2 regions of the Sporosarcina thermotolerans genome follow, and region 2 is predicted to be linked to the other one. Evidence: a T-box and tRNA genes for the amino acid it is inferred to sense, from the RefSeq annotation. Region 2 holds a T-box; the other holds one or more tRNA genes.
What was found. A T-box is a leader RNA that pairs with one kind of tRNA and senses whether it is charged. The one in region 2 lies ahead of ileS (isoleucine--tRNA ligase), so its partner is inferred to be a tRNA-Ile.
Positions count from the first base shown of each region.

Region 1: it has a tRNA-Ile gene. The T-box ahead of ileS (isoleucine--tRNA ligase) is inferred to sense a tRNA for this amino acid. The anticodon was not compared.

Region 1 is NZ_JBHSRM010000013.1:691,004-696,787, forward strand. It holds gene ACFPZG_RS11375 (isochorismate synthase) at 1-1,309, opposite strand, end outside; gene ACFPZG_RS11380 (1,4-dihydroxy-2-naphthoate polyprenyltransferase) at 1,502-2,416, shown strand; gene ACFPZG_RS11385 (TraR/DksA C4-type zinc finger protein) at 2,675-3,415, shown strand; tRNA gene ACFPZG_RS11390 (tRNA-Glu) at 3,461-3,532, opposite strand; tRNA gene ACFPZG_RS11395 (tRNA-Ser) at 3,542-3,632, opposite strand; tRNA gene ACFPZG_RS11400 (tRNA-Asn) at 3,642-3,716, opposite strand; tRNA gene ACFPZG_RS11405 (tRNA-Ile) at 3,720-3,796, opposite strand; tRNA gene ACFPZG_RS11410 (tRNA-Gly) at 3,799-3,872, opposite strand; tRNA gene ACFPZG_RS11415 (tRNA-Phe) at 3,878-3,953, opposite strand; tRNA gene ACFPZG_RS11420 (tRNA-Asp) at 4,004-4,079, opposite strand; tRNA gene ACFPZG_RS11425 (tRNA-Met) at 4,083-4,157, opposite strand; tRNA gene ACFPZG_RS11430 (tRNA-Ser) at 4,357-4,449, opposite strand; tRNA gene ACFPZG_RS11435 (tRNA-Ile) at 4,466-4,542, opposite strand; tRNA gene ACFPZG_RS11440 (tRNA-Met) at 4,550-4,623, opposite strand; tRNA gene ACFPZG_RS11445 (tRNA-Ala) at 4,645-4,720, opposite strand; tRNA gene ACFPZG_RS11450 (tRNA-Pro) at 4,728-4,804, opposite strand; tRNA gene ACFPZG_RS11455 (tRNA-Arg) at 4,815-4,891, opposite strand; tRNA gene ACFPZG_RS11460 (tRNA-Leu) at 4,908-4,996, opposite strand; tRNA gene ACFPZG_RS11465 (tRNA-Gly) at 5,006-5,080, opposite strand; tRNA gene ACFPZG_RS11470 (tRNA-Leu) at 5,089-5,170, opposite strand; tRNA gene ACFPZG_RS11475 (tRNA-Lys) at 5,201-5,276, opposite strand; tRNA gene ACFPZG_RS11480 (tRNA-Thr) at 5,283-5,358, opposite strand; tRNA gene ACFPZG_RS11485 (tRNA-Val) at 5,381-5,456, opposite strand; rRNA gene rrf (5S ribosomal RNA) at 5,572-5,687, opposite strand.
Region 2 is NZ_JBHSRM010000013.1:440,853-458,410, forward strand. It holds gene ACFPZG_RS10055 (Rqc2 family fibronectin-binding protein) at 1-1,437, shown strand, start outside; gene pyrE (orotate phosphoribosyltransferase) at 1,480-2,106, opposite strand; gene pyrF (orotidine-5'-phosphate decarboxylase) at 2,099-2,818, opposite strand; gene ACFPZG_RS10070 (dihydroorotate dehydrogenase) at 2,815-3,729, opposite strand; gene ACFPZG_RS10075 (dihydroorotate dehydrogenase electron transfer subunit) at 3,726-4,502, opposite strand; gene ACFPZG_RS10080 (dihydroorotase) at 4,499-5,827, opposite strand; gene ACFPZG_RS10085 (aspartate carbamoyltransferase catalytic subunit) at 5,794-6,708, opposite strand; gene ACFPZG_RS10090 (uracil-xanthine permease family protein) at 6,861-8,156, opposite strand; gene pyrR (bifunctional pyr operon transcriptional regulator/uracil phosphoribosyltransferase PyrR) at 8,186-8,728, opposite strand; gene ACFPZG_RS10100 (RluA family pseudouridine synthase) at 8,961-9,875, opposite strand; gene lspA (signal peptidase II) at 9,875-10,351, opposite strand; gene ileS (isoleucine--tRNA ligase) at 10,481-13,243, opposite strand; T-box leader at 13,551-13,762, opposite strand; gene ACFPZG_RS10115 (DivIVA domain-containing protein) at 13,819-14,325, opposite strand; gene ACFPZG_RS10120 (YlmH family RNA-binding protein) at 14,416-15,192, opposite strand; gene ACFPZG_RS10125 (YggT family protein) at 15,244-15,534, opposite strand; gene ACFPZG_RS10130 (cell division protein SepF) at 15,560-16,006, opposite strand; gene ACFPZG_RS10135 (YggS family pyridoxal phosphate-dependent enzyme) at 16,003-16,698, opposite strand; gene ACFPZG_RS10140 (PRC-barrel domain-containing protein) at 16,770-17,012, opposite strand; gene sigG (RNA polymerase sporulation sigma factor SigG) at 17,090-17,558, opposite strand, start outside.

The DNA.
Region 1 (5,784 bases), 240 kb from region 2:
GGTTAGAATCTGCTACAATTCCCCCTCCCGCGTACAAATAGGCATGGTCTTCTTTTATCAACGAAGAACGGATGGCTACTGCAAATTCCCCATTGCAAGCGGCATCAGTCCAGCCTATCGGACCAGCATAAAACCCGCGATCCATTCCTTCTTCTTCCCCAATAATTTTTAATGCGACATCCGTTGGAACGCCACCAAGTGCAGGTGTTGGATGTAAAGCTTCTACGAAAGAAAAGATATCAACTTCCTGCCCAAGTTTTCCTTCAACAGGTGTAAAAAGATGCTGGATATCCCTGATCTTCATCAATTTAGGTGCTTTAGGGATCCGTACCTCATTGCAATAGGATTCAAAAATACTCGAAATCATACCGACAACGTATTGATGTTCCTCACGATTTTTCCGATCACCCAAAAGCTCTTCTCCAAGCTTCCGATCTTCAGCTGCCGTTTTTCCACGCCTAATTGAACCGGCTACACATGCCGAATAGGCTTTACCATCGCGGATTTCTATTAAACGTTCAGGTGTTGCACCAAAAAAGAGTGAATTTCCCTTTTGAAGTCCAAAGTGATAGCTCTCTTGCTGTTCATTCGATATGGAATGCAGCACACTAACATCATTTACGTCATGTTCAAATTGGAGCTCTATTACACGTGCAATTACAGCTTTATCGGCTTTGCCATTTCTGATGGATTTTGTTACATTTTCCACTGCATTTAGATAATGCTCTTTGTTTCGCTCATTCGTCGATAAAATTGCATTCGAGTCGGTAAAATCAAATTCCTCAACCTGGGCAAGATGGATGAGATGGTCCCTTTCCTCACGCAACCTTTCAAAGTCTTCAGCTGCTTCCTTTTTGTCCGTAATCATATTGATGGAAATCAGTGTTCTACCTTCCTCGATTTTCATTTGAAAAGAAGGAACGACAAAAAAGGCAGATGGAAACTCGTCCCATTCAGAATTCCTTCGGTTTTCTTCATCAAAGGAAAATCCACCAAAAAGAATAGGATCAACATCCTTTTCCTCTTTTATCAAGACAGAACATAATTGCTTCCACTTTTCCGATATATCCATATAGCGATTCGTTTTCTTTTGATTTGATAATGTATAAGCATGTCCAATCCCAACAAGAGTCAATGTTTTATCTGAGTTCTGCCAATAAAAGCGTTCGTTCTTATAAAGGGACACGCCGGCTTCAAAAAATGACAATGCGGATAAACGCCCCACTTCAACAGTCTCCGTAAAAAAACGTGTAGCGGGAGATATCGTCACCTCCCGGTTTTTCTGCACATCTGTGATTTTATGACTCATCATATTCTCTCCTTCATGTTCAATCAACCTGCAGCTCAACTTCCGAACCTGTATTTTAAATGAAGAATAAATTTCTTACTTTTATTATACCGAATTTACCCGTTTCTCGCATAGATAATGCAAAGGGGATACCTCTTTAATGCATTTTGGAGTACAATGGATAACGGAAACATTAGGATAGGAGAGAATAAATTGCAACATACTATTAAAGCAGATACTGGATGGCGTATTTGGTGGCAACTTACACGCCCGCATACATTAACAGCAGCGTTCGCTCCGGTTTTCCTCGGAACAATGATCGCGCTGACTTACGGAAAACTTCATTTCCCATTATTTTTCGCCATGCTTTTGGCAAGCATTTTAATACAAATGGCAACGAATATGTTCAATGAGTATTATGATTTCAAACTTGGGTTGGACACTGAACATTCCATCGGTATTGGAGGAACGATTGTCCGTAATGGTGTAAAGCCTAAAACCGTTTTAAACATAGCCCTTGCACTTTATGCAATATCCGTTCTTATCGGAATTTACATCTGTATGCAAACATCTTGGGGTCTTGCACTCGTTGGAGCCATTTCAATGCTGATTGGCTATCTTTATACCGGCGGTCCGCTTCCAATCGCTTACACACCTTTTGGAGAGCTTGTTTCAGGTGTAGTCATGGGTATGCTTCTGATCCTGATTGCCTTTTATATTCAGACAGGTACTGTTACGACAGATGCTGTACTTATTTCTATACCAAGCATGCTTCTTGTCGCTGCAATTATGATGTCCAATAATATCCGTGACCTTGAAGGCGATAAAGAAGGCGGAAGAAAAACGTTGGCTATCTTAGTCGGAAGAAACAATGCCATCACCATACTTACATTATTTTTCGTCATTTCTTACATTTGGGTCATTGCACTTATTTTACTCGGTCACCTAACACCATGGGCGTTGCTTGTATTACTTAGTGTTAAGAAACCCATTAATGCTATATCTACGTTCAGATCATTTACTGTTCCACTACAGGTCATGCCTGCAATGAAGAACACAGCGATAACAAATACTCTTTTTGGATTACTTTTAGGAATTGGAATTTTAGTCGGCATTCTTTTTGATTAATCTCTAACAGGCGGGGGAATTTTACCCTCGCCTGTTTTTTTATTGGCGGGGGTGTTTTAGTTGAGTATTGGTGAGGGAAAGAATGAGAGCTTGTGGGAATAAACGAGCGCTTTTTGAAAAGAACGAGCGATTAAATAATAAAACTCAAGGTTTAGCTTATCCTATCTCAAGGGAATTGATAAAGGAAACACTTTAATTGCTATGAGAAACGTCCACAAAGTCCATACTATCGATAATACAAAAAAGGATGTGCTGAATATGTTATCCGATCAACAAAAAAACATAATTAAACAAGAATTGATGGAAATGAAAACACAATATGCTAAAACGGAAAAAGAGACCGATATCAGAAATTCAGAAAGAGATGCTGTAGGCGAATTGTCATCATACGACAATCATCCTGGCGACCTGGGAACAGAACTCTTTGAACGCCAAAAAGACATGGCATTGAATGTACATGCAGGCGATGAATTCAACAAAGCAGAAAATGCATTACAAGCCCTTTCAGACGGAACATATGGTTATTGTGAATTATGCAACCGTGAAATACCTTTCGAACGGCTCGAAGCATTGCCTTATACAACCTACTGCATCGAACATAGCCCTGACCAAGATATACCAAATGATAGACCATCGGAAAAGGATATATTAATCATGGCAAATCCTAATTCATTTGCTGATCGTGATCGTAGAGAAGGACTCCATAGAGACGGTGAAGACAGCTTTCAAGAAATAGCGAAATCCGGTACTTCTGAAACACCATCCGATTTCACTGGAGACCGTGATAATTATAATACATTATACTATGATGAAATCTCTGATGGTTCTGCTGAAGAATTGGAGGATTTTGTTAGCACGGATATTACTGGGGAGGCACGCGGGTACGTCAGGTCTGAGTTATCCGAAGAATACGAAGAGAGACTAGATGACGAAGGGATTGAATCCCCTATTGGCGATATTCCATATCATCTAAAAGACAGTTATACAGAAGATAAATAAAAGACAGCCACATCCTTTAAAATGGATGTGGCTGTCTTTATGAAATGACCCCTACGGGATTCGAACCCGTGTTACCGCCGTGAAAGGGCGGTGTCTTAACCGCTTGACCAAGGGGCCATATAAATATGGCGGAGAAGGAGGGATTCGAACCCTCGCACCGCTTTCGCGACCTACGCCCTTAGCAGGGGCGCCTCTTGAGCCTCTTGAGTACTTCCCCGTATAAAATTGGCTCCGCAGGTAGGACTCGAACCTACGACCGATCGGTTAACAGCCGATTGCTCTACCACTGAGCTACTGCGGAAAATGGTGGGCCTAAGTGGACTCGAACCACCGACCTCACGCTTATCAGGCGTGCGCTCTAACCAGCTGAGCTATAGGCCCCATGGAGCGGGTGAAGGGAATCGAACCCTCATCATCAGCTTGGAAGGCTGAGGTTTTACCACTAAACTACACCCGCAAGAATGGTGGCTCAGGACGGAATCGAACCGCCGACACAAGGATTTTCAGTCCTTTGCTCTACCGACTGAGCTACTGAGCCAATCATACATCATAACTATTTTTCTCGGTTACTATGTATCTTAAAAGAAATGGCGGTCCCGACCGGGATCGAACCGGCGATCTCCTGCGTGACAGGCAGGCATGTTAACCGCTACACCACGGGACCATTTGGTTGCGGGGACAGGATTTGAACCTGTGACCTTCGGGTTATGAGCCCGACGAGCTACCACTGCTCCACCCCGCGATAATGTTAGTTGTAAGATTTTTTTATCCTACGCTTACTGTCTTGCTTTAGGACTTAACTATAATTTCCTTTTAGGAAATTATACAAATCGCATTCTGCGTGATGCGACTTGCTCCACCCCGCGATAATGTTATTCGTAAGATTTTTATATCCTACGCTTACTATTTTGTTTCCAGCCACTATGTCTGTTTAAAAATAATGGCGGAGGAAGAGGGATTCGAACCCCCGCGGGCTTTAACACCCCTGTCGGTTTTCAAGACCGATCCCTTCAGCCAGGCTTGGGTATTCCTCCGTGTGTATACAAATAGTGGTGGACCTTGCAGGACTCGAACCTGCGACCGGACGGTTATGAGCCGTCTGCTCTAACCAACTGAGCTAAAGGTCCTTTAGGATGGCGGCAGAGGGGATCGAACCCCCGACCTTACGGGTATGAACCGTACGCTCTAGCCAGCTGAGCTACGCCGCCAGGAAAACTATTTTAATTATATGGTGGAGCCTAGCGGGATCGAACCGCTGACCTCCTGCGTGCAAGGCAGGCGCTCTCCCAGCTGAGCTAAGGCCCCAAAGAAGTGGTCGGGAAGACAGGATTCGAACCTGCGACCCCTTGGTCCCAAACCAAGTGCTCTACCAAGCTGAGCTACTTCCCGTGATTTAAAATGGCGCGCCCGGCAGAAGTCGAATCCACAACCTTCTGATCCGTAGTCAGACGCTCTATCCAATTGAGCTACGGGCGCATCTTTATAAGAAAATTGGTGCCGAGAACCGGAATCGAACCGGTACGGTAGTCACCTACCGCAGGATTTTAAGTCCTGTGCGTCTGCCAGTTCCGCCACCCCGGCTTAAGAAAGTGGAGCGGAAGACGGGATTCGAACCCGCGACCCCGACCTTGGCAAGGTCGTATTCTACCACTGAACTACTTCCGCATTGAAAGTGCGGGTGAAGGGAGTCGAACCCCCACGCCTTACGGCACTAGATCCTAAGTCTAGCGTGTCTGCCAGTTCCACCACACCCGCGTATTCATTTCGAGACCTTAGTCAAGAAAATGGTGAGCCATGCAGGATTCGAACCTGCGACCCTCTGATTAAAAGTCAGATGCTCTACCAACTGAGCTAATGGCTCTAAAAGTGGTGCCGGCGAAAGGACTTGAACCCTCAACCTACTGATTACAAGTCAGTTGCTCTACCAATTGAGCTACACCGGCAAATCATTTGTTGGAAATATTATGGTGGAGGATGACGGGTTCGAACCGCCGACCCCCTGCTTGTAAGGCAGGTGCTCTCCCAGCTGAGCTAATCCTCCATGTTAAAATCGTGATTCCTTGTCCTGCTCGCTTTTCCCAATTTTAACGGGAGCTGCGATGTGATGATTCAACTTCACTCATATATGCTTGTACAATTATGTATGAATTTGGTTTGCCCGGCGACGTCCTACTCTCACAGGGGGAAGCCCCCTACTACCATCGGCGCTGAAGAGCTTAACTTCCGTGTTCGGTATGGGAACGGGTGTGACCTCTTCGCTATCGTCACCAGACTATATTGTCTCTTGTAAGGACAATACTTATTATACCAAATCTGTAGATATTTGCAAGCACTTTTTTTAAAAAACTTTTAAAGTTTTTGTTGAACGT
Region 2 (17,558 bases):
ATGATTCAATCGATCAGGCAGTCAGGCAATGATCGTATCATATCTTTTGATATAAGAGCAAAAAATGAAATCGGGGATGAGATCCACCGTGAATTGATTGTCGAAGTTATGGGAAGGCATAGTAATTTATTATTGATCGACCCGGAACGAAATATGATCATTGATAGTATGAAACATCTTCCGCCTTCCGTAAACAGTTACAGAACGGTTTTGCCTGGACAGCCTTATGTACCAGCACCGCCACAAGAGAAATTGGATCCATTTGAGTTGGACGAGAAGGAGTTTCTTTCATTATTACCAGAATGGGAGAATGCCAAACAGATTGTTGGGAAACTTTCGGGTTTCTCCCCTATCCATGGTGAGGAGCTTTTGCACCGTTTGAAAGGGATACGGGAGGAAGAAGCCTATCCTATCTATAAGACTTTCCTTTCTTCGTTCAAAGGTGTTGGCCAATTGCCAACGATTGCAGAGGTTGGTACGAAATCTATTTTTTCCGCGACAACATTGACGTATGCCGACAAAATCGTTGCAACGTTTGAGACTCTTGGTGAATTGCTTGATAAGGTTTATTTTGCAAGAGCTGAACGGGAACGTGTGAAATCACAAGCTGCTGATTTGGAACGTTGGCTTGATAATGAAACCGCTAAGTTGAAATTAAAGAAAGAAAAATTGGGTAAGGAACAGAAGGCGGCAGAGAAACTGGATACATTCCAATTGTATGGTGAATTACTGACCGCGAATAGCTATGCCATTCAAAAAGGAGATACTGAGGCTACTGTCGACAATTATTACGAGGAAGGAACAACTGTTACCATTCCCCTTGACGCCAGAAAGACCCCTATCGAGAATGCACAGCGCTTTTATTCCCGTTATACGAAAGCAAAAAATGCTTTGATCATGATTGCTGACCAATTGGCGAAAGCACGGGAAGACATCGAGTATTTTGAAATGATTAAGCAGCAAGTCATGCAAGCCTCTCCGGAAGATATCGATGAAATTCGGGAGGAGTTGGCGGAAGCGGGTTTAATGAGGGCAAGGAAAAGCAAGAAGAAGCAAAAGCCGAAAAAACCTTCTCCTGAAGCCTATGTCTCTTCGTCAGGCATTCCGATTTCTGTTGGTAAAAACAATAAGCAAAATGATTATTTGACGTTCAAGATTGCAGCGAGGGACCATGTATGGCTACATACGAAAGATATTCCTGGATCACATGTCGTAATACATGCGGCCAATCCTGATGAGGAAACGATTCAAGAAGCAGCGACTCTTTCAGCTTACTTTAGTAAAGCAAGAGGCTCATCTTCCGTTCCGGTTGATTTCACTGAAATCAAGCACGTGAAAAAGCCGAATGGCGCAAAACCTGGATTTGTTATATATTTTGAGCAGAAGACTTTGTATGTTACTCCAGATGAGGATGTTGTAAGGAAATTGAAGAAATGAAATAAAGGACTGCCGTATTGTATATGACGGCAATCCTTTTTATTACAGTGATCCGGTTTTTAATTTTCCATGCCATTCGAGCAAATCGCTAATGGATGCTTCATTAATCGATCCAGCATCTTTCGCGGCTTCTGTTAAAGCACCGAAATTCGTTAGACTTTGGTAAGATAGCCCCGCCTCTTCAAATGCCTGATCTGCACTTTCGAGTTCGTATGTAAAGATTGAGACAACGCCCGTAACCTCAACATCCTCTGAGCGAAGAGCTTCTACTGCATTCAAACTGCTTCCGCCTGTTGAAATTAAGTCTTCGATGATGATTGCTTTATCTTCCGGCTTCACTTTACCTTCAATTTGACGGCTACGTCCATGGCCTTTTGCCTTAGAACGGATATACACCATTGGCAAGTCTAAAATGTCCGCCACCCAAGCAGCGTGCGGAATTCCCGCTGTTGCCGTTCCAGCGATAAGTGTAGTCTCTGGATAATGTTCTTTGATTAACCCAGCAAGCCCTTCAGCGATTTGCTTGCGGCCTACTGGATCTGACATTGTCAAACGGTTATCACAATAAATCGGGGACTGTATACCTGATGCCCATGTGAACGGGTCTTCCGGACTCAATTCCACAGCTCCGACATTCAATAAGATTTCTGCGATTTCTTTTTTACCCAATTGACTCCATCCCTTTCCATAATGTACTAATTTCCTCGTAGGCAGCCAAAGGATCTGATGCGCCAGTAATCGCTCTTCCGACTACGATATGTGTCGATCCTTGTTTTTTCGCTTCTACTGGTGTAGCAACCCTTTTCTGATCATGCACCCCGCCCCCGGGTAAACGGATTCCAGGAGTGACCTTTAGGAATTCTGGTCCGCAGACTTCCGAAATGATCGAGGCTTCATGAACTGAACATACGACGCCATCGAGTCCAGCAACACTCGCAAGCTTTGCATAATGAAGGACAGATTCATCAAGGGATGCATGGATAAGTTGTTCCTCTTGCACCTGGCGTTCATCTGTCGAAGTGAGTTGAGTCACACCAATGATGGAAGGTCGTTTCATACCTGACGGCGTCCCTTTATCAAGTCCTTCAAGTGCTGCTTCCATCATTGTCCTCCCGCCCGCAGCATGGACATTGACTAAGCCGACTCCTAAGCCTGCCAACACTTCCATCGCAGACTTCACTGTGTTCGGAATGTCATGAAGTTTCAAGTCTAAGAAGATATCAAACCCACGTTCTTTTAGTTTCTCAATAATTGCAGGGCCTTCTTTATAATAAAGTTGCATGCCCACTTTGACATTGACGTCTCCATTGAAAGCGCTAAGAAATTCAAACGTAGTTTGTGCAGATTCAAAATCTAACGCAATAATTGGTGAGGTTTTCATAATCGATGGCTCCTTCCTACAAGCTCTGAAATATGATCAACGCCTAATTCATCCAATTTCACTGGAAGTTCTTCAATGATTTTCGGGCATATGAAAGGATCGACGAAATTTGCCGTACCTACAGCAACAGCACTTGCACCTGCGGATAGGAAGTCGATGACATCTGCTGTTTCAGACACTCCGCCCATTCCGATGATCGGAATCGTAACGACTTGACTCACTTCGTATACCATTTTAATTGCGACCGGTTTAACAGCAGGTCCCGATAAACCGCCTGTAATATTCGCGATGATCGGACGTCCTGTCTTTTGGTCGAGCCTCATGCCGACAAGTGTGTTAATCATCGTAATACCATCTGCTCCAGCCGCTTCGACTGCTTTCGCGATTTCTTTAATATCAGTCACATTCGGTGAAAGCTTTACATACACAGGAACTTCAGACACTTCTTTTACAGCGGCTGTCAAATCATGCGCTTGCTGTGGGTCTGTACCAAAAGTGATCCCTCCGCATTTCACATTCGGACAAGATATGTTCAACTCAAGTGCTTTTACATTAGGAGCCGTTGAGATTGTTTTCGCCACTTCTACATAATCAGCTGTTTCCGTCCCAGCAACGTTTGCAATGATCGGAACATCAAATTGCTCAAGCCAAGGCAATTCATTTTCCATAACACTTTGCAAACCAGGATTTTGTAGACCGATTGCATTCAGCATTCCGGAAGCCGTTTCTGCAACACGCGGAGTCGGGTTGCCGAAACGCGTTTCAAGAGTCGTTGCCTTGATCATAATCGCACCTAATTTTGATAAATCATAAAGTGCCCCGTATTCTTTACCAAATCCGAAACAGCCCGATGCCGGCATAATTGGATTTTTCAATTGTAATCCTGGCAATTCCATTGATAATCTGTTCATATCGACACCACCCCTGCTGGAAATACTGGTCCATCCGAACATACTTTAACGTATGGTTTTTCGTTTTTCTCAGTCGTCTTACAAACACATGCGAAGCAAGCCCCAATGCCGCAACCCATCCGTTGTTCGAATGAAAGGAAACCCTTCTTTTCGGCGTATGCTGTTTGCACGGCGTTGAGCATCGGGATCGGACCACAACTATAGTAAGTCGCAAATCCATCGCCAATTTCCGCCATCACATCTGTGACAAAGCCCGCAGTTCCTTTCGTGCCATCTACTGTAGCTATATATGTATCTCCCAAAACGCTGAATTCTTCCTCGTAAAAAGAGAGAGACTCAGTTTGAAATCCTAATATATGAATGCACTTAACACCTTTAGCAGTTAGTTGTTTTGATAGCTCATACAAAGGAGGTACACCAATTCCCCCCCCGACAAGAATAGCAGTTTCGCCTGCGGATGTTTCATCTACTGGAAACCCATTCCCCAATGGACCAAGAACATCCACTACCTCACCTTCCCTTTTCAGGGAAAGCAATGTCGTGCCCCTACCCTCTGCACGATAAATGATTGTCATTTCATTTCTTTCATTATCAATAGATGCGATCGAAATCGGTCTTCTCAACAGAGGTTCGAATGAGTCCGATACTCGTATATGGACAAACTGGCCGGGGGAACTAATTTCCCCCACCAACTTGCCAGTTAATTTCATTTCAAATATATTCTTTGCAATTTCCCGTTGTCCCGACACTTTCATTCGGTCCTGGATGATCATACTCTCACCTGCTGTTTTGATATATTTTCCGTTTGATCAGCTGTGCTTCCTTCACTATCCTGCCAAACGATTTGTCCTCCGAAAATTGTTGTTACAGGCCATCCAGCACAATTCCAGCCGTCAAAAGGTGTATTTTTCCCTTTGGACAAAAACGTCTCCCGGTCGATTACTTGTTCTTTATTCAAATCAAGGAGAACGAGATCAGCTTGAGCACCGACTTCAATTTTCCCGTAAGGAAGATCAAATACAGCGGCAGGCTTGATAGTCATCCAGTCGATCAATTGCTTCAATGTCCATTTACCTTCTTTTACAAAATGCGTGTAAAGAAGAGGGAATGCTGTTTCGAATCCTGTAATCCCAAAAGGCGCGTTGGCAAAACCGGCATTTTTCTCTTCCGCTGTATGCGGTGCATGATCTGTTGCGATGAAGTCAAGTGTTCCATCCATTAGCCCTTCTTGCAACGCAAGCAAATCCTCTACTCCGCGAAGTGGTGGGTTCATCTTCCAATCAGCATCATCACCTGGGATATCCTCTTCAGATAAAATCAGATGATGAGGACTTACTTCAGCCGTTACATGAACTCCGGCTTTCTTCGCATCGCGGATGACCCTTACAGATTCTTTCGTACTCACGTGGCACACGTGGTAATGGGCGTTAGCTGCTTCCGCAAGAAGAATATCGCGGACGATATGAACCGATTCTGCCACTGAAGGGATTCCCGGAAGTCCAAGCTCTTTATTCCGTTTCCCTTCATGCATTGCTCCGCCGTATATTAATGTATTGTCTTCACAATGCGCGACAATTGGCATACCGATTTCCGCAGCGTCTTGCATCGCTTCGAACATCATTCCCGCTTGCTGGATGCCGACGCCGTCATCTGTGAATGCGAATGCACCGTTCTCCTTCAATTCTTTCAAGTTCGTCCGCTCTTTTCCAGCTTCCCTAATTGTTATAGAAGCGTATGGCAGCACTCGAATATGTGCTTTATCTGCGATCAATTTATTGACTAAGGATAAGTTTTCTTTTGTATCGGGAACCGGTCTCGTATTCGGCATTGCGCAAATTGTTGTATACCCGCCTTTAGCAGCCGCAAGTGTACCTGTTTCAATTGTTTCTTTATGTTCCCCGCCAGGTTCGCGCAAATGGACATGGACGTCGATGAATCCCGGTGCAAGCAGCAGACCATTGCCTTCAATCACTTCGGAATTCCCTACATTCAAATCGGCGCTAATTTCGGATATTCGGTCCCCCTCAATTCGGACATCAACTAAAACCTTTTCACCTTCATTATTCAAAACATATGCACTCTTGATGATCTTTCCCATGCCAATTCCTCCTTTTGTAAAATCGTTTCTAAGATAGCCGCACGTATATAGACACCATTTTCAACTTGCTTATAAATCATTGATCGGCTGCATTCGACAAGACTTCCCGCTATTTCAACGTCCCGGTTAACCGGTGCAGGATGCATGATGATCGATCCGGGCTTCATTTCCCTTTCCCGTTCAACTGTCAAACCATACTTCTCATGGTATTCTTCCTTCGTAAACCTCATTTTGCCATCATGTCTTTCGTGCTGAACTCTCAGAAGCATGACAACATCGCTTGTGTAGATCACTTCATCCCAGTCACTCACTGATGGGAAATCACCTGCCCACTCCGGGGGGCATAGGAATTTCACATTTGCACCAAGCTTTACAAGAGCATCTGCATTCGACTTTGCAACTCTACTATGGGAAATGTCACCGGCGATGAGCACATTTAACCCTTTAAAGCCGCCGAGCGTTTCTTTTATCGTGAACAAGTCAAGCAATGATTGTGTTGGATGTTGTCCTGATCCATCACCACCGTTGATAATTGCCATATTCATTTTTCCGACGAGATCCTCATAATAGCCTTCTTCGGGATGTCTAATGACGACTGCATCCAATCCGATTTCTTCAAGGGTGCGAAGTGTGTCGTACAACGTTTCTCCCTTTACTGCACTTGAAGAATTAGCTTCAAAGGGGATCGTTTCAAGACCCAATTTCCGTTCCGCCACCTCAAAACTCATTTTTGTCCGTGTACTTGGTTCAAAGAATAGATTGCTAACCATATATTTTTGAGGTAAAGCGCGGATTCCATATCTTTTTAACATTGCGGCACGATCCAAAATAGCTGAAATTTCGTCGATTGTTAAATCTTTCATTGATAATAGGTTTTTCATTTTGAAAATCCCCTTCCGTTTTGGATAAAAAAATGGCCTTTCCGTTAAATGGAAAGGCCAGTGGGCATGACTGAACAACCGTCATTTAGATTAAATGACTATCAGTCTACTGAACCTTTCCTTGTCTCTCAGTACAATTTTAAAAGGTCTTTCTATTCTGTTTGACTATCAGCTAAACTATCATTTGATCTGCCTGGCAATATCATGTTAAGTAGCACACCGACGATAGCAGCAAGCGCCATTCCCCCGACTTGGAATGTTTCGCTGAAATGGATTGACGCGCCGCCGATTCCGATGACAAGTATGACCGAGGCGATAACGAGATTCCGTTGCTGTCCAAAATCCACTTTGTGATCGACGAGCATCCTCAATCCTGATGAAGCGATGATCCCAAACAGTAGAATCGATATCCCACCGAGCACTGCTGTCGGAATCGTTGCGATAACTGCCATCAGCTTGCCGATGAAAGAGAACAATATCGCGAATACTGCCGCGCCAATAATGACGTAGATGCTATACACGCGAGTGATTGCCATTACTCCGATGTTTTCACCGTAAGTTGTTTTCGGTGGACCTCCAAGGAATCCACTTAGGAGAGTTCCTAACCCGTCTCCAAGTAAGGACCTGTTCAAACCAGGGTCTCTGATAAAGTCTTTATTGACAACACGACCTAATACAAGCTGGTGACCGATATGCTCCGAAATTGTAACGATTGATATTGGAACCATGATTGCAAGCAATGTTGGAGTAACAACAAAGTCATAGTCTATTCCAGGAATTAGGAATTCCGGCATTGCAATCCAATCGGCTTCATGCACTTTTGTGAAGTCCAATATTCCGATTGCCGCAGAGTATATGTAACCGACGACTATTCCGATCAGGACAGGCATGAGGCTGACCACTCCTCTAAAGAACATGAGGCAGATGATCGCTGCTGCCAATGTGACAATCGCTGCCGAGAAATGCAGAAGATTGTATTGCGCTTCGCCATCCACTTGGATTGTACTTGCCATGCTGACTGCCGTCGGTGCCAAAGCTAATCCGATTACCATGATCACCGGTCCGACTACGACTGGTGGTAGGAATTCCATGATCCACCCAGATCCCGTCGTCCAGATCAATAACGATACGAGTGCATACACGAGGGCGACAAACATGCTTCCGATCATCGCGCTTCCAATTCCACCATTTTCTGTAGCCACTATTATCGGCGCAATGAATGCGAAAGATGAACCCAGGTAAGCCGGAACTTTGAACCGTGTGACAAGGACGAAGACGATTGTCGCAAGTCCGCTTGTGAGTAAGGCAATTGCTGGGCTTAAGCCGACTAATTGCGGAACAAGGATTGTTGCTCCAAACATTGCAAACATATGCTGCAAACTAAGGGCGAGCCATTTACCAGCATCTGGTTTATCATGTACATCTAACACTTTGTTGTCACTCATCATTTCTCACCTGTCCCTATTCGGATTTTTCTTTATTTTGCGTGAATCGTTACGCCGTCCGAGCCATCTTCTTCAACGACATTGACGACTACCCGTTCTTCACTTGATGTCGGAATGTTTTTACCGACAAAATCAGGTCGAATTGGTAATTCGCGGTGTCCCCTGTCAACAAGGACTGCAAGCTGAATTGCCGCTGGTCTACCTAAATCGATAACAGCATCCATCGCCGCTCTCACCGTTCTTCCTGTGTAAAGCACATCGTCAACAAGAATCACTTTCTTTTCCGTTACATCGTGTTCAATGTCGACTTGGTGGACAAGTGGTTCATGGTTTCCATGTTTATGTTGAAGATCATCCCTATACAGCGTAATATCCAACTCACCAGTCAAAATCGGTCTTCCTTCAATTTGCTTGATCCTTTCTGCAAGACGTTTTGCAAGGACTGCACCTCTTGTTTTGATGCCGACAAGAATACATTCATCGATTCCTTTATTCTTTTCAATGATCTCGTAGGCGATTCTTGTTACCGCTCGTGATATTGCCTGTTCGTCAAGAATGATTGCTTTTTCCGTCATGAAAATTCCTCCTATAATTTAATCTTCTACTCGAGGTGCACTTTCTATTTTTACGTAAAAAAATACTCCTACCAAGATGGCAGGAGGTATACGTGCAGAAATAAGCGTATTCAAGAACAGCGTGCAGCTGTTCATAAATACTTTCCGTGCAACCTTCCCAGCCTCTCTGGACTGTCTTTAAAGGTATCGCTATTCAATTTCAGTTTTAGTATAGACTTATATATTTACAATGTCAACGTTTTTCGTTTTGCATTTTTTCAATCAGGTTTTTGAAGTCCTCCGGCAAAGGTTGTGTAAACTCCAGATATTCGCCTGTCTTCGGATGTTTGAAGCCGATTGTCCCAGCATGCAAAACCTGTCCATTGAAGTCGATTGTTTTCTTCGGGCCATATTTAGGATCCCCTGCAAGTGGATGTCCAATATACTTCATATGCACACGAATCTGATGGGTTCTTCCTGTTTCCAACCTACATTCGACTAATGTGAAGTCCCCGAAACGTTCTAAAACATTGAAGTGCGTAACGGCATGCTTTCCTTTATCTATAATCGTCATGCTTTGACGGTCCCTCGGATCTCTTCCGATAGGTGCATCAATCGTTCCCTGGTCATGCGGGATATGACCATGCACAAGTGCTGTATATACACGTGTAACGGATTTATCGACAAGTTGGTTTACAAGAGATACATGTGCCTGGTCATTTTTCGCGACCATTAGCAAACCCGAGGTATCCTTATCGATTCGATGGACGATACCGGGACGCATAACACCGTTAATACCCGATAGATCGTTCACTTGGTGCATCAACCCGTTAACAAGTGTTCCGCGACTATGACCCGGCGCTGGATGAACGACCATTCCACGGGGTTTATTGACAACAAGGACATCGCTGTCTTCATAAACAATTTCCAAGTCAAGATCCTCAGCAACAATATCAAGTTCTTCCAACTCAGGCTCGACAACTACGATAATATCTCCTGTTTTCACCTTATAATTGGCTTTCACTTGTTCTTCATTCACTAAAATCGCACCATCTTTAACCCATTGCTGAATCTGTGTCCGTGACCATTCAGGATTGTACGTCGATAATGCTTTATCGATTCGTCCTTTTTCCATATCTTCTGATACTACAATTTCAATCGGTTCCATTATGACACCTTTTTCTTGTTCTTTTTTTCATCTAATATTACGTGAATGATCATTAGTACTACCCCTATTGTCAATGCTGCGTCTGCAACATTAAAAATCGGGAAATCATAATTGACGATTGGGATGATTACGTCGACGAAATCGACAACTTCTTTACGCCATAATCGATCAATGAAGTTACCAAGCGCCCCTCCTAATAAAAACATCAAGCTTGTACTAAGTAAAGGTTGGCCTTTGCTTTCCTTGTGGAAGAAATAGATTATACCTCCCACAACAATTACTGTGACAACGTAAAATAGCCACATTTGCCCTTCAAGCATTCCCCATGCCGCTCCTTTGTTACGGTGCGAGAGGAGTGCAAGGTAAGGGTCCATAATTGGAATTCTTTCACCTAAATTCATATTTTGTACAACAAGCCATTTTGTCAGCTGATCTAACAGTATTAAAATAATTGCTATCCCGTAATAAATGAACATACCCAAAACCCCCGTCCGACAGTTTCCGTTTCATTTTACCATAAAAACACTTATATCATACAAACAAAGAAAAGGCTGATTATAACAACGGCATTCAGCCACTGTTACAAACAGCCTTAACCAAATTGCTTATGAATAGTATTTCTTTACAACATCTGCACAACGGGAACATAGTTCTGGATGTTCCGTATCGTTGCCGACAGTTTCTGAAATCGTCCAGCAGCGATCACATTTTTCACCGTCCGCTTTTTCAACAAGAACTGTTGCAGCATCAAGCTTAAGTGCATCAGTAGACATTTCCCCATCTTTGCCTTCGACAAAGTTAGAAACGATAAAGAATTGTGCGAAATCGATATCCTCCGCCGCAAATACTCCAGTCATTTTTTCCGGCAATGCGACAGTCACTTTTGCCTCAAGGGATTTACCAATTACTTTAGCATTTCGAGCTTCTTCAAGTGCTTTCAATACATCATCACGCACAAGCATCAATTTAGCAAATCGCTCGCGTAACGTAGTAGCCAATTCACCAAGTTCTTCAGCTTGTGGCATGTCTGTCAATTGGACGCTTTCCTCTTCAACATGCTCAAGGAATGCCCACATTTCATCCGTAGTATGAGGGATGATTGGAGTCAAAAGCTTCAATAGTGCAAGCAGGGAATCATACATAACCGTTTGCATCGCACGACGATGTGGATGATCCGCACCTTCGATATAGACAACATCTTTAGCGATATCCAAATAGAATGAGCTTAAGTCGCCTGTACAGAAATTATTTACAGCATGATAAACGCCTGCAAACTCATAGTTTTCATATGACTTCAATACTTCCTTAATTAAATCTTGAAGCTTCACATTGACGTATTGGTCAATCGGACGCATATCTTCAAATGCTACACGATCAGTTGACGGATTAAAGTCGGATACATTTCCGTGTAGGAAACGGAGGGTATTCCGGATTTTACGGTATACCTCTGATACTTGCTTAAAGTTCGAATCGGAAACACGGACATCTGCCGTATAATCTACAGACGATACCCATAGACGAAGAATATCAGCACCTAATTGATTCATCACTTTTGCTGGTACGATTACGTTTCCAAGTGATTTACTCATCTTGCGCCCTTCTCCATCCAAAGTGAAGCCATGGCTTAATAAGCCTTTATATGGAGAGATTCCATTGATCGCAACACTTGTTGTCAATGATGAGTTGAACCAACCACGGTATTGGTCGCTTCCTTCAAGATATAGGTCTGCAGGATAGACAAGATCGTCTCTCTCTACAAGCACACCTTGATGCGTTGAGCCTGAATCGAACCAAACATCCATGATGTCCGTCTCTTTCGTGAAGATGCCGTTCGGGCTGCCTGCGTGTTCAAAACCTTCAGGAAGAAGATCTTTTGCATCACGTTCAAACCAAATGTTTGAACCATGTTCACGGAATAGGCGAGATACATTGGAAATAGTTTCATCTGTAATGATGGCTTCTCCGTTTTCCGCGTAAAATACCGGAATTGGAACACCCCATACACGTTGACGGGAAATACACCAATCTCCACGGTCACGTACCATGTTGTAAAGACGTGTTTCACCCCAAGTTGGAGTGAATTTTGTATTACGGATTGCGTCAAGCAATTCGTTACGGAAAGAATTGATAGATGCAAACCATTGCGCCGTTGCACGGTAAATGACTGGTTTCTTAGAACGCCAATCATGTGGGTAGGAGTGCGTGATGAATGAAAGTTTCAAAAGTGCCCCTACTTCATCCAACTTCTTCGTTACCTCTTTATTTGCATCTTCATAAAACAATCCTTCAAATCCAGGTGCCTCTTCAGTCATGACACCCCGGTCATTGACAGGGGATAATGCATCAATTCCATATTGTTTCGAAACATAGAAGTCATCCTCACCGTGACCAGGTGCAGTATGGACACAGCCTGTTCCTGCCTCAGCTGTTACATGCTCACCAAGCATTACAAGGGAGTCACGATCGTAGAACGGATGTTTAGCAATTACCCGGTCTAAGTCGGCCCCTTTTAATTCGCGTACAACTTCGTATGATTCCCAGCCAATTTCTTTGGCAACTAATTCGACAAGATCTTTTGCCAATAGATATTTATTTCCATCCACTTCTACAATTGCGTAATTGAATTCCGGATGGACTGAAATTCCAAGGTTTGCAGGAATCGTCCAAGGAGTTGTCGTCCAGATAACAATACGGACGTCTTCTTCCACTACACCTAATCCGTCTTTGATCGGGAAAGCGACATAAATGGAAGGTGATTTTTTATCTTGATATTCAATTTCCGCTTCAGCAAGTGCTGATTCACTTGAAGGGGACCAGTAAACTGGCTTCAGGCCTTTGTAGATATAGCCTTTTTTCGCCATTTCGCCGAAAACTTCAATTTGTCGAGATTCAAATTCTGGTTTCAATGTGATATATGGGTTATCCCAGTTACCACGCACACCGATCCGTTTGAATTGTGAACGTTGGTTGTCAATTTGACTATAGGCATATTCTTCACACATTCTGCGGAATTCTGCAACAGAGTGCTCTTTACGGTTTACACCTTTGTTCACAAGTGCTTGCTCAATTGGAAGACCGTGAGTGTCCCAGCCTGGTACGTATGGAGCATGGAAGCCTGTCATTGATTTATGGCGAACAATCATGTCTTTTAGTACTTTGTTTAGGGCGTGACCCATATGAAGGTCACCGTTTGCGTATGGTGGCCCGTCGTGAAGTACGAAGAAGGGACGGTCTTTAGTCCGTTCTTGGACTTTTTGATAGATGTCCATTTCTTCCCACTTTTCCTGCATTTGCGGTTCTTTATTTGGCAAGTTGCCGCGCATTGGAAATTCCGTTTTCGGCATTAGCAATGTGTCTTTGTAATCCATTTAACTTCCTCCTTTAAAAGATATAACCTTGAAATGTTGATTTCAGCTATAGGCGGACGCTTTCCGCGGGCACGGCTTCAGCCGATCGAACCACGCAGAGTTCGATTTGCCGTATTTCTGCGGTTTTTGCAGAAATTAAGGCAGCGGCTAACTTCATCCTGTTCGCAACGCTCCGCTTTTGCTCACAAACACCGTTCTTCGTGACGGTGTTCGCTGGAGTCGCCGCCTTCCGCTCCAATCAACGGAAAATCTAAAATAACAATAAATGTTCTTAAGTGGTGAAGAATATAAAAAACCCCGCCCCTAAAAAAGGGACGAGGTTTTGTTCTCGCGTTACCACCCTAGTTGCAATATGAACTCATATTGCCGCTCAGAACACCATAACGGGGTGCATCCGGGATTGGTTTTGGTCAATCCGGCTCTAAAGTGATTTTCGTTTCCGTTCATCGACCAGGCTTCCACCATCCCCGGCTCGCTATACGTGTATACGGAAAGTACTCTCTCTGTCAACGCCTATTCCTGCTTATATGGTAATTATTATATGCGTGTTGGAAATAGTTTGTCAAGCATCCTTGTTATTCAACATCAGAGGCAGCTTCAAGTTCTTCTGCATCTGGTCGATATTCCATAAGTCTTTCCCAATCATCCGTTTTAATCATGTCGAGTTGAGCCTCGATTAACATACGGAATCGATTTCGGAATACTTTTGACTGTTTTTTCAAATCTTCAATTTCCATAGCAATCTTCCTAGCACGGGATAGTGCTTCGTTAACAATACGGTCTGCATTCTTTTCCGCTTCTTTAACGATAAGCTTGGATTCTTGAAGTGAATTCCTTCGCACATCCTCTGCCGCTTCTTGGGCAATTAAAATGGATTTTTGCAATGTCTCTTCTATGGAATTAAAGTGGGAAATCTTTTCCTTCGTTTCCTTAAGACTATTTTTTAATGTCTTGTTCTCCTCAAGAACATTTTCGTAGTCCTTCATGATTTGTTCAAGGAATTCATTGACCTCATCTTCATCATACCCGCGGAAGCCACGGCTGAATTCCTTATTATGTATATCAAGCGGTGATAATGCCATCTGCTGTTTCCTCCTCTTCAAATCTTCTTATTCTTATTATACATGTACACAAAAGATAAAACAGCAGTTTTTATACAGATGTCTGAAAAATCATTCTAACTTCCCTATCAACAATCTAATTTTATCTTTTCGTGTTCTGCCTTCAATCGACATAATTTTAAAACGCCCAAAACCTCTAATCGAAAGGATATCTGATTCATTCACTTCAAACGCTTGCTGATTACGAATAACGTGATTCACTTTCACTTTATCATTCTGAACAAGTGCGACCGCTTTTTGACGCGGATAATTCACTAACGAAGCGACAATTGAGTCGAGACGTAAAGAGCTGATTGTATGAAGCTCCTCTTTCCATGATTCTGCCATCACGATTAGGTCGTCCGCGGAAGTGACTTCTTCAACACGTACTTTGGATTTACCGATTGAAGTTAAGTTAGCGATAAGATAATCTTTCATCTCTTCTGCTGCGGTGAATTGAGCGACACCTTCCTTAAGGCGTATATCTCCAAATTTCGAACGGTCGATACCGAGTGCCATAAGTGATCCTAAAATGTCACGATGTTCAACCGACATGAATTTTGCAGGATACCTAACTGAAAAAACAATTACTTGAAAATCTTCATCTTCGGGTTCGTAATAATCCGGATAGATTAAAGCGCGTTGACGTTCCGGTTCAAGGAAGGCACCGTTTACCGCAAATTGCAAACCAGAGCCTCCTACGATGGAACTTAAAATGAAAATCTGTCTCGGATCAAGAAAACCAGTTAACTTCGGAGAATACGTATCCTCAACTTCCCGCGTCCACCCGACTACAGTTTCTATGAATGGCTGCTCGTCTTTTCTAAAATGTTGTAAGATGGATTCCATTGTTTACGACTCCTTACGATGATTGAGAGAATGCCCTTTATAGAAAAAACCTCACATGAGTGAGGCTCTGATTAACCTATATACTTCAAATACGCCTCTTGTAATTAAATAATTCAAGACAAAAATAGCAACGATCGGCGAAATATCAATCATTCCAAGTGGTGGAATGAATCTGCGGAAAAAGGCCAAATAAGGCTCAGTTATCCGGCTTAAGAGTATACCAAATTTAGTTTCCCTCGATGCTGGTACCCACGACATTAAAATATATATAATGAGGAGTATCATGTAAAGTTGTATTCCCTTAAATATTAGACCAAATATCAAATCAACAGCTTGTATCATATCAGTTTCTACACCTCATCCAGTTCTATCTTTCAAAAAAATCCGAAATGGAACCTGCCACTTCGACGTTCTCAGGCACGCATAAAAAAATATCAGTTCCGATACGTTGAATATCTCCCCCAAGCGCATAAACTGTCCCACTTAGGAAATCTACAATACGGATACCTTGATCTCTTTCAATTCTTTGTAAATTTACAACTACTGCCCTTTTATTCTTCAAGTGTTCGGAAATATCCTGTGCTTCTGCATAAACCCTTGGTTCAAACAGGACAACTTTTGAAGACTTCTGAAGGCTTTGCAAGCTTACGACCGTGCCTGGTTGCTGTGTTTCCGCCACTTGCTGTTTTCGTGATGCCACTTTCCTTGGCTGTTGTTCCTGAGTAGGCGGCTGTTGTCGAACAGGCTGCTCTTGTTGGATTTCCTCTTCATCTTCAAGATAAAACCATTTTTCAAACTTTCTTTTTATACTCATCCGTCTCCCTCGCTTTCCAATCCGACTAAAGCGGTACCGATTCTAATATGGGTTGCACCTTCTTCTATTGCTATTGTGTAATCATTTGACATTCCCATAGATAATTCTGTGCAAGGTGCATTTATTAAGTTAAGAGCAGCTATCTGGTCACGAAGGACACGTAACGACCGGAATACCGAACGGATTAAATCCTCATCCTCTGTAAATGGTGCCATTGTCATTAATCCGATGACACGTATTTTATCAAATTCCGATAATTCACGAAGAAACCCTTTTAGTTCTTCCGGTTGAATTCCTGATTTGGATTCTTCTCCTGAAACATTCACTTGTAAAAAGCAATCAATAGTAGATGCTGCCCTTTTTTGAATCTCTTTTGCAATAGTTATCCGATCAAGGGAATGAAGAAAATCTACTTTATCAATGATGTCCTTAACTTTCCTACTTTGGACGTTCCCGATGAAATGCCAGTTGATAGTATCCAAGGTAATCTCTTCCTGTTTTCCTAAAAGTCCCTCAGGCCGATTTTCTCCAAGGTTGTCTATACCGGCTTTAATAACTTCCTGCGTTCTTTCGACTGAAACTTGCTTTGTTACGGCAATAACAGTTATATCGTTTCTTTTACGTCCTGAACGTGTGCAGGCAGCTTGAATCTCTTCTTCTATAACTTTCATTCGTTGTTGAAGTGTTTCCAATGCAATCACTACTTTTCGGGTTACTTTGCTTTATTGTATCAAGTGAATGCTCACATATCAATGATAAGTCATCATGTATCGGTCTTTTTACCGACTAACACAATATCTTTTCCTATTGTTAACACATCGTCATATTTAACTTGCTTCAAATCTTTAATTTTTGAATCTAAAAAAAGCGACCTTTCTGCCCCTCCAACTTGTAAAACTGCAATCTTCCCGTTTTTCATATCAATTGTTGCATCTTGAACAAATCCCAAGAACGATCCTTTTTTCACTTCAATTACTTCTTTTTTTTGCAAATCGGAAAATCTCATCTACATTCCTCCTTTTTACAGGATATGCGTAATGCGGCAAGAAAAAAACGCAATGCATTTGCATTGCGTTACCGTCATCATTTATTTTCCATACCTTCACGAATAATTTGAATGGCGTTTTTCTCTAACCTTGAAATCTGTGCTTGGGAGATACCTAATTCTTTAGCTATTTCGGTCTGAGTCTGCCCTAAATAAAATCGTTTAGAAAGGATCAATTGCTGTCTTTCCGTCATTCCTGAAACAGTTTCCTTTACTGATACATAAGTGAGCCAACGCTCTTCTGATACTTTTTTATCTTGTAACTGGTCCATAATATAGACTGGATCTCCACCATCCCCATTCATTGGTTCATGTAGGGACATTGGATCTTGGATTGCATCCAAAGCAAACAATATATCATCTTCAGGAATACCTGTAATTTCGGCCAAATCGGAGATTCTTGGTTCTTTTTGATGATCATTGACAAATTGTTCCTTCGCCCGAATTGCTTTATAAGCAATATCTCTGAGAGATCTGGATACCCTAATAGCATGGTGATCCCTTAAA